Regions from separate parts of the Photobacterium carnosum genome, predicted to be linked through region 2. Evidence: riboswitches for the same ligand, from Rfam matches in the RefSeq annotation. Region 2 holds a riboswitch; the other holds the start of a gene.
The links. Region 2 has a riboswitch for thiamine pyrophosphate ahead of thiB (thiamine ABC transporter substrate binding subunit). Riboswitches for the same ligand answer to the same signal wherever they lie in the genome.
Positions count from the first base shown of each region.

Region 1: linked by a shared signal. The riboswitch ahead of thiD (bifunctional hydroxymethylpyrimidine kinase/phosphomethylpyrimidine kinase) and the one ahead of thiB (thiamine ABC transporter substrate binding subunit) in region 2 are both predicted to bind thiamine pyrophosphate.

Region 1 is NZ_WMDN01000001.1:156,769-161,200, forward strand. Features, by position in the region: gene GLP24_RS00675 (hypothetical protein) at 1-228, opposite strand, end outside; gene GLP24_RS00680 (lecithin retinol acyltransferase family protein) at 333-854, opposite strand; TPP riboswitch at 1,386-1,486, shown strand; gene thiD (bifunctional hydroxymethylpyrimidine kinase/phosphomethylpyrimidine kinase) at 1,595-2,437, shown strand; gene GLP24_RS00690 (ABC transporter ATP-binding protein) at 2,427-3,194, shown strand; partial or broken gene GLP24_RS00695 (ABC transporter permease) at 3,265-3,990, shown strand; gene GLP24_RS00700 (ABC transporter substrate-binding protein) at 4,083-4,432, shown strand, end outside.
Region 2 is NZ_WMDN01000013.1:73,861-78,292, reverse strand. Features, by position in the region: gene thiP (thiamine/thiamine pyrophosphate ABC transporter permease ThiP) at 1-1,471, opposite strand, end outside; gene thiB (thiamine ABC transporter substrate binding subunit) at 1,484-2,446, opposite strand; TPP riboswitch at 2,591-2,707, opposite strand; gene GLP24_RS13060 (DUF547 domain-containing protein) at 2,736-3,518, opposite strand; gene leuD (3-isopropylmalate dehydratase small subunit) at 3,647-4,249, opposite strand; gene leuC (3-isopropylmalate dehydratase large subunit) at 4,263-4,432, opposite strand, start outside.

The DNA of each region.
Region 1 (4,432 bases), on a different contig from region 2:
CTCATCAAGTTGAGTCTTAGTGAAATTCTTCCACAGTTCTTTAAGTGCATCTTCACAGCGCTCTAAATAAAATGATGATTTTTTATGAACCTTTTCATCTCTTTTGTCTATACGATTTGTAATAAACGTCATTACAGCAATCGTAACCCCTAAAGTCACAAAAACAACGCTAACTAAACGCACCAAAGGTAAGAAATAAACTATTTTTTCCACAATATTCCCTTTCATAAAAACTGCATAACGCTGCCATAAACGGCGAAAAACACACGGCTATACTTGAGCGAAGTGAGAATGCCGCGTGTTTGAAGTCCAATTTAATGGACTTTGTTATATTATCTATCCCATACTCTCCAATTATTACTATCCATGTTAAATCTAGCATTAGTTTTCACACCAGTTAAAGTACTATGAATAAAATCTATAGCCTCCATATCATCAGGATCTATAACTAATCCCAAAATACATCCAGACACAAACTGATGGCAATTAAACTTTAACAATCCATAATTATATACATTACCAACATGTGATTCTGCAACAGAGGAAATATAATCACACCCTACAGGATTAACTCCATCACAAGAAACATAAATACTTGAACCACACATTAATCCACCCAAACCAGATAGAAACTCATCTGAAGAAACTTTTTCCACAACACCTTTACTATTTAAATGAACAATTTCATCACACCCAATGTAAATACCTGAATGTTGAATAAGAGAGCCAGAAATTATGAAATCACAATAAACAACACTACCAATAATAGGAATAACTTTATCAAAAATATAATTATCAATTACATGCTCAGCCACATTTAATGGAATTAAAGCATTTTTTATTAATGTAAACATAGTTTCATCCTTGATCTCTAAAATATAGCAAAGAACTATAACGAATTAACATATAACAACTTATTATATTAACAACTTGCCCGAATTTGTTCTTTGAACACGCGCCCGTATTTATCTTGCAATAATATAAAAATCATTATAAATCAGATACATTTTTAATTGTTAATCCCGATAATAATCACAAAATCGGAAGCAGAATATAGGACCAACAGAACATAAGACAGCCATATCTTTATTTTAAAAACTCAACACGCGGCAAGTAGATTCCCTATCGCCCTCGCGGGCATTCACTGTAGGGAATGACGGCTGTTGTTTGGGTGTATGGGTTATCTGAAAGAATGAACATAGGAGCATAGTGGAGGAACAATTGAAAAATGACGGTCGCTAATACATAAAAAATCACACCCCATCACAACAATAAAACCTTCACCAATTTAATCTATTATTTATTAACAATCTCGCGTAATGTTTGTAACGTGTTATTTCTTAATAAAATAGAGTGACAATTCAATTATTCTGAATTAGGATAATTGCCATTAGTCGGGGGGCGTTAAGCTGAGATCACTGTAATGGTGGGACCCGTTGAACCTGAACCAGTTAACACTGGCGGAGGGAACTAACTATCAACGGATTACCAACGTTAATAGATGCAAGCTAAGTCAACTGCACACTCTCATACCGCAGTTTACACTTCCCCGCTTGATAACTTGTTCCTGATGCTAGCGCGTAAGGAATGAAATATGTCACACAACCCATCATCGCATCACACAACTACTCCTATTGTATTAACGATTGCAGGATCAGACAGTGGCGGCGGCGCAGGCATTCAAGCCGATATTAAAGCCATTTCAGCAACAGGCAGTTATGCTTGCTCGGTTATTACGGCGATTACCGCCCAGAATACTCAAGGTGTTAGCGGCATATTCGCCATTCCTCTTGATATGGTTGAGCAACAGCTGGACGCCGTATTCAGTGACCTCAATATTCAAGCCGTGAAAATTGGCATGCTCGCCGACAGTGATATTATTCAACTGGTTGCTGCTAAAATTCGTCATTACCAACCTAAGTTTTTAGTCATTGATCCGGTGATGGTTGCCACCAGCGGTGATGTGTTATTACAACAACATGCCATTACTACCCTCAAAACAGAATTACTGCCACTGGCTGATATTATTACCCCTAACCTACCAGAAGCCGCTGCATTAACAGGTTTAGACATTCCACAATCACTGGCTGATATGCAAGCGATGATCGGTGCGTTACGAGATATTAATCCTCATGCAGTGTTACTCAAAGGTGGGCATTTAGAACAAAGTAGTGATAGCACTGATTTACTCATTCTCGCCACTGACGTTATTGAACTGACAACACCTCGCATTAACACCAACAACACCCACGGCACAGGCTGTACCCTATCTGCGGCTATCGCATCTTATTTAGCTCAAGGCAATGATCTTACAACGGCAACTACCTTGGCTAAACGCTACATTACCGCCGCCATAACCGCCGCCGATGAACTCAATGTTGGTCATGGTCACGGCCCAGTAAATCACTTCTTTGCAGGTCATCACCATGTGCGTTGATCTGGAAATTACCATAACTAATGGCAGTTTACGCTATCACTCAAGCCCCCGTTCAAATACAAATAAGGCGGTAATTGAGAACCTTAATCTGACTATTGCCGCTAATAAATGGACTTGTCTGGTCGGTAAAAGTGGCTGTGGTAAAAGCACCCTGATCAAGTTCTTAGCCGGATTACTCAACGAAAGTACCGAGTGGCAAGGTCAACTGACAATTTCAGACAATCAGCCTTTAACGGGGCGAGTGGCTTATATGGCACAACAAGATCTGTTATTACCTTGGTTAACGGTGTTAGAAAATGTTTGTATTAGCAGTAAGTTCGGTCATCACAACTCAACACCCAATCTAAAACAACGGGCAATGACATTATTAGAACACGTTGGTTTAGCAGATAAACATCAACTACTACCACAACAATTATCGGGCGGTATGCGCCAACGAGTCGCCCTCGCAAGAACGCTGTTACAAGATCAACCAATTGTATTAATGGATGAACCGTTTTCAGCATTGGATGCCGTCACTCGCTATCGCCTTCAAGATCTGTTTGTAAAGTTACTCAAGCATAAAACTGTAGTATTGATTACCCATGATCCTCAAGAAGCGATTCGATTAAGTGATCAGCTGTATATTTTGCAAGGCGAACCCGCTTTCGCGACGGCATTATCGTTGCCGCCAACATTGCCACCACGGCGCTTTGATGCTGAATCAGCCAGCCACCAGCAACGTATTTTTGACATATTGGCACACGATCATGACTGATATTACCCGTTTAACCACCACATCGCCCCATCAACAGCGGCACCGACAGCATGAACTTGCAACACCGATACGATTACTGATCAGTATTAGTGTGCTACTCGGATTATGGCAACTGACGGTGGTGGCATTCAACTTACCAAGCTTTATTTTACCGCCACCGCTTGATGTCGCGCAGCGGTTAATAACACGTTATGACGTATTGCTAAGTAACACTTGGGTCACAGCTCAAGAGATCATCCTTGGGCTAATACTCGGTTTATCATTAGGGCTATTTTTTGCCTTACAAATGCTGCTGTTTAAGCCCGTTAAACAGTGGTTATTACCGTTACTGATTGCCAGTCAAGCCATCCCTGTATTTGCCATCGCTCCGGTATTAATGCTGTGGTTAGGCTACGGTATGGGATCCAAAGTGGTAATGGCAGCGTTAATTATCTTTTTCCCCGTCACCACTTGTTGTTATGACGGCTTACGTAATACCCCCACCGGTTACCTTGAGTTATCCGCCACGATGGGCGCGACCAAATGGCAGCAACTTAGATATATTCGTTTTCCTGCGGCCTTACCTGCCCTTGCTTCTGGCATTCGAGTTGCGGTAGTTATCGCGCCGATTGGTGCAGTCGCTGGCGAATGGGTGGGTGCGAGCAAAGGCTTAGGTTATTTAATGCTCCAAGCCAATGCACGGATGATGATTGATGAAATGTTTGCCGCGCTGTTTATTTTGTCATTATTATCAATATCACTGTATTTCATTACCGATAAATTATTAAAGCGCTTTATTCCATGGCAACGGTTGTAACAGGCTAATGCTTTACCTAATACCTATTTTTAGACTCACTCTTTAAAGGATCTATTGTGAAACGTATTTTGTTAATTACCACAACAATGTTGATGCTGTTTGGCTTCTCGGTCAGCGCAGATGCGACAACCGCCCCCCAAAAACTCACTAAAATAAGCCTAATGCTCGATTGGTTTGTTAACCCTAATCATGGTCCGATTATTATTGCCCAAGAACGGGGGTATTTTAAACAGCATGGAATCGAGGTTGATATTCAGCAACCTGCCGATCCATCATTACCACCGAAATTAGTCGCCGCCAATAAAATCGATCTTGCCGTTTCTTATCAACCTAATTTAACGATTGATGTTGCTGCTGGCTTACCTTTAATTAAAACCGCAACCTTGATTGCGACACCGCTTAATACATTGATGGTATTAAAGAAAAGTGGCATCACTGATTT
Region 2 (4,432 bases):
ATAAATACAGCGGTAATGTTTGAAAATCTTGACTACCGAACAAAGCAATTGCACCGAGATCACCCAGCGACAATACCAAGCTGATAGCCAATGACTGTGCGATAGGCTTACGCAGTGCTCGCCATTCTACAAGTCGTAATCGAGACCAACCACGCATGCCTAAACTATGACATAACATATTGTATTGTTGAGCAATATGCAGCATTGGTTGGCTAAGGGTTTTGATCACATAAGGCAGTGCCATTAAAGCATTAACTCCCACCACAACCCAAAAAGCAGCGCCATAGGCATCGGTATATTGACGCAGTAATAAGAAAATACCGGTACTTAACACTAGCCCTGGAGTAACTAAAATAATGGTGCCGATCATTTCAATACTATCGGCACTCAAACGTTGTTTATTTAAGCGTAATTGTCGACTCGCGAGTAAGATCATCACCCCCAAAACAACCGCTAAGCTACATGCCATGACCGCAATTTCAAGTGAATTAGCGACTGCATGCCACAGTGCAGGTTGTTGTAATAACTGCGGTAATTGACGGTTTAACCCAGCAACAAAAACGGCAATAATTGGTGGGATCACCAGTAATATTGCAGCCACGATCCAACTCCAATCCCACCATTTTGCCCGCCAATTATCTTGATAATTAACCACATTTTTACCCACAGAGGCACTAAAGGTTGCTAATGGTTTGGCAAAGCGATGGCTCAGTAACACTAATCCGCCACAAAGTAACATTTGCCATAGCGCTAAAATCGCACCAGTTGCAAGATCGAAGTCGTAGCGAATTGCTTGGTAAATCGCAAGTTCAATGGTGGTTGATTTAGGGCCGCCACCCAGTGACATGATCACCGCAAAACTGGTAAAGCACAGCATGAAAATAAGCCCGGCTACATGGGGTAATTGTTGGCGTAGTCGAGGCCAAGCGACAAGTTTAAATTTATGCCAACCAGTAATGCCTAAATGGGTGGCTAATTGGTGCTGTTCATGAGGGATTGATTCTAAACTTTGGAGTAAAAATCGCACGGCTAATGGTAAGTTGAGAAAGACATGCGCCAGCAAAATGCCGCTTAAACCATAAATATTGAGTCGGGGTAATCCGAGCCAGCTTAATCCATGACTAATGATGCCGCTTTTACCGTAGATCGCTAATAAGCCAAACACCGCCACTAATACAGGCATCACTAGCGTCATAGCAAACAAACGTAATAACAGTTGTTTACCTATAAAATTGCGTCGTGATAGTGCGTAAGCAATCGCAATTGCAGGCACAATACTGAGTAAAGTAGACAGCAAGGCTTGGTAAAAACTAAATCGCGTCACATGACGTAGATAAGGATCATGCCATAAGCTACTCAGTTGCCATTGTCCAGCATGAAGTATAAGGCTGGTGATCGCGGCGATCACCAGTAATAGAATAAGCCCGACACTTAATAGTCCGGGCAATAATTGAGTTACACGTTTATTCACAGCGGTATGCCATTATTGGGTCAGCGCTTGCTGCCATTCTCGAATCCATGCTTTACGCTTGTGAGCCACTTCATCAGCACTAAATTCTAATGCTTTATCTGGCATCGTTAATTGATTAAATGCGGCGGGCAGTGGTTGTTTGGTGACAGGGTACATCCAGTTGTGGGTCGCAATTTGAGATTGAAAACCATCACTGACAATGAACTGCATAAACTGATCAGCCAGTTTAGGATGCGGGCTGTTTTTCATTTTGGCTGCGACTTCAACTTGCATGTAATGGCCTTCTTTAAAGTTAGCCGCTTTATACTGGTTTTTGTGCTCTTCCATAATGTGATAAGCCGGTGAGGTGGTGTATGACAACACCATATCGGCTTCACCATCAAGGAACATGCTGTAAGCTTCTGACCAGCCCTTTGTTACCGTTACTGTGTGTTTAGCAAGTTGTTGCCATGCGGCAGTCGCTTTATCACCGTACACTGATTTTATCCATAACATCAGCCCTTGACCGGGGGTTGATGTGCGCGGATCTTGGTAGATCACACTGATGTTTTGATCGTTAACTAGCGCTTTTAAACTGGTGGGTGGGTGGGGTAATTTGGTGCTGTCATAAACAAACGCAAAGTAGCCGTAATCATAAGGAATAAAGGTATCGTCGTGCCAGCCTTTTGGAAGGGTAAGTTTACTAAGATCAACATGTTGCTTGGCTAATAACCCCGTTTTTTTGGCTTCGGTCATGAGGTTGTTATCAAGCCCTAACAGAATATCAGCTTTACTGCTGTTACCTTCTAAACGGACTCTATTTAAAATAGAAACGCCATCTTCTAACGAAACAAAGTTAACCTTGCAACCGTCACATTGGGCTTCAAAGGCTTTTTTGATGATCGGCCCCGGTCCCCACTCTGATGAAAACGAGCTGTAGGTATAAACATTAAGGGTGTTATCGGCGGCAAAAACGTTACTTGAGAGTAACGACATTGATATTAACGGTAAAAGTGTATAACGGATTTTCACTATGCGCTCCTGATGTCAGCATCCTGCAAACAAAATAAAGAGAGAGAGCGGCACAGGCTTGAGAGGTTTTAGTATCATGCTGTAATAGCAGATTGGCAGTGGTGAAATACCAGTGCGTTTCTCAATTCCTACGCCAGCATTACCTGGTTCAGGTTCAATGGGTTCTGCTATATCAATCAAGATAATAACAACAATCTCAGCCTAATGGCTCCCCAATGAGAACGCGAGTATTGTACCCGTAACTAGCGTTAAGTTATAGCTTCTGATTTAACAACCAGTTGTAATCAAATTTGATGTTATTGCCATTGATTTTTTTATGCAGTCGATAATGATTTATATGCTGCAATAAAGCCTGTCTATTACCAAAATCAACGCTATACCAGTCATAAATTGATGATAAGGTCGTTTGCTTTGAGTTGGTATGTACCCCTTTATTACTATTAATAAAACGGCTGGCGGCAGTATTCAGTTGCTGCTCAAGCTGATGGCTGTCAAAGACTTGAGGTAGTAAGTCAGGGCACCCTAAGCTGGCGCAATTGACCGCATAATGAATACGAGGATCGCGCCAGATCGGACGTAATATACGATGTTCTATGTCATTTAAACTTAGGGTTTTCTTCATGATAGTAACAATGGGTTGATCCCATGGACCAAAACTGAAAAAACCACCGAGTTTAGTAATTGAGGTGAGTGGATAATTATCAAGGATCAATTGGACGGTAAGGGCATTATAAAGATTAACCCAATAAGCAAATTGAACATTACGATTATATTGGCGAGGATCAAGCTGGCTCAGTTGATAGATGTAAGTATGTAATTTTTGTTTATCAGCAGGAGTCACTGCGCTGTAACGAAATAGGGTTTGGTGTGGTTCTACAACCAGATATTTATTTAATAACTGTTGCCATTGCTGATGATCAATATCCTGTTGATTGGTGGTAACTTGATCTTGCCAATAAGGCAGTAGATTGGCCTTTGGTGCTGCGAAAATATTCAGTGACCAGAAAATGAGTAACAAGCTCAACATTATGCGCATAAATAACCTGTTTATAAAGATAAGAGAATGATCAAGACCGTTATGGTGCTGGGTTTATTGCAGTGTAAAGAGTGAGGTCATAAATCAACGCCTGTTTACTCACAGGCGTTTTTTATTGAACAGATGACCTAAGCAAGATAAGTGGGAATATTCGCCTCATACTCAGCAATTTTGGTTTGGTGTTGTAGGGTTAAGCCGATGTTGTCTAATCCGTTTAACAAGCAATGACGACGAAATTCGTCAATTTCAAATGGATATTGTTTGTTATTGGCATTTACTGTCATTGCTTTTAGATCAACGGTGATCTCAGCGGCGACGGTTGTTTCTACAAATTCAAATAATTCATTAACCTGTTGATCGGTAAGACGAACAGGGATCATTTGGTTATTGATCGAATTGCCATAAAAAATATCAGCAAAACTGGGGGCGATCATCACTTTAATGCCGTAATCAGCAAGGGCCCACGGAGCATGTTCACGTGATGATCCACAGCCGAAGTTTTCTCGTGCCAGTAAAATGGTTGCACCTTGGTAGCGAGGGGCATTCATTATAAAATCGGGATTAGGTTGTTGGCCGCCATCATCTAAAAAGCGCCAGTCATGAAATAAATGTTGTCCAAATCCAGTACGGGTTACTTTTTGAAGAAACTGTTTTGGAATAATGGCATCGGTATCAATATTGGCGGTATTTAACGGTACTACCAATCCTGTATGCTGAGTAAAGCCTGTCATAGTTATGTCCTTATTATGCCGATAGCGGCTCAAGTTGACGAATATCGACAAAGTGTCCTGCACATGCCGCCGCCGCAGCCATTGCTGGGCTGACTAAGTGGGTACGACCATCTCGGCCCTGACGACCTTCAAAGTTACGGTTACTGGTGGATGCGCATCGCTCTTGGGGGCCTAAGCGATCAT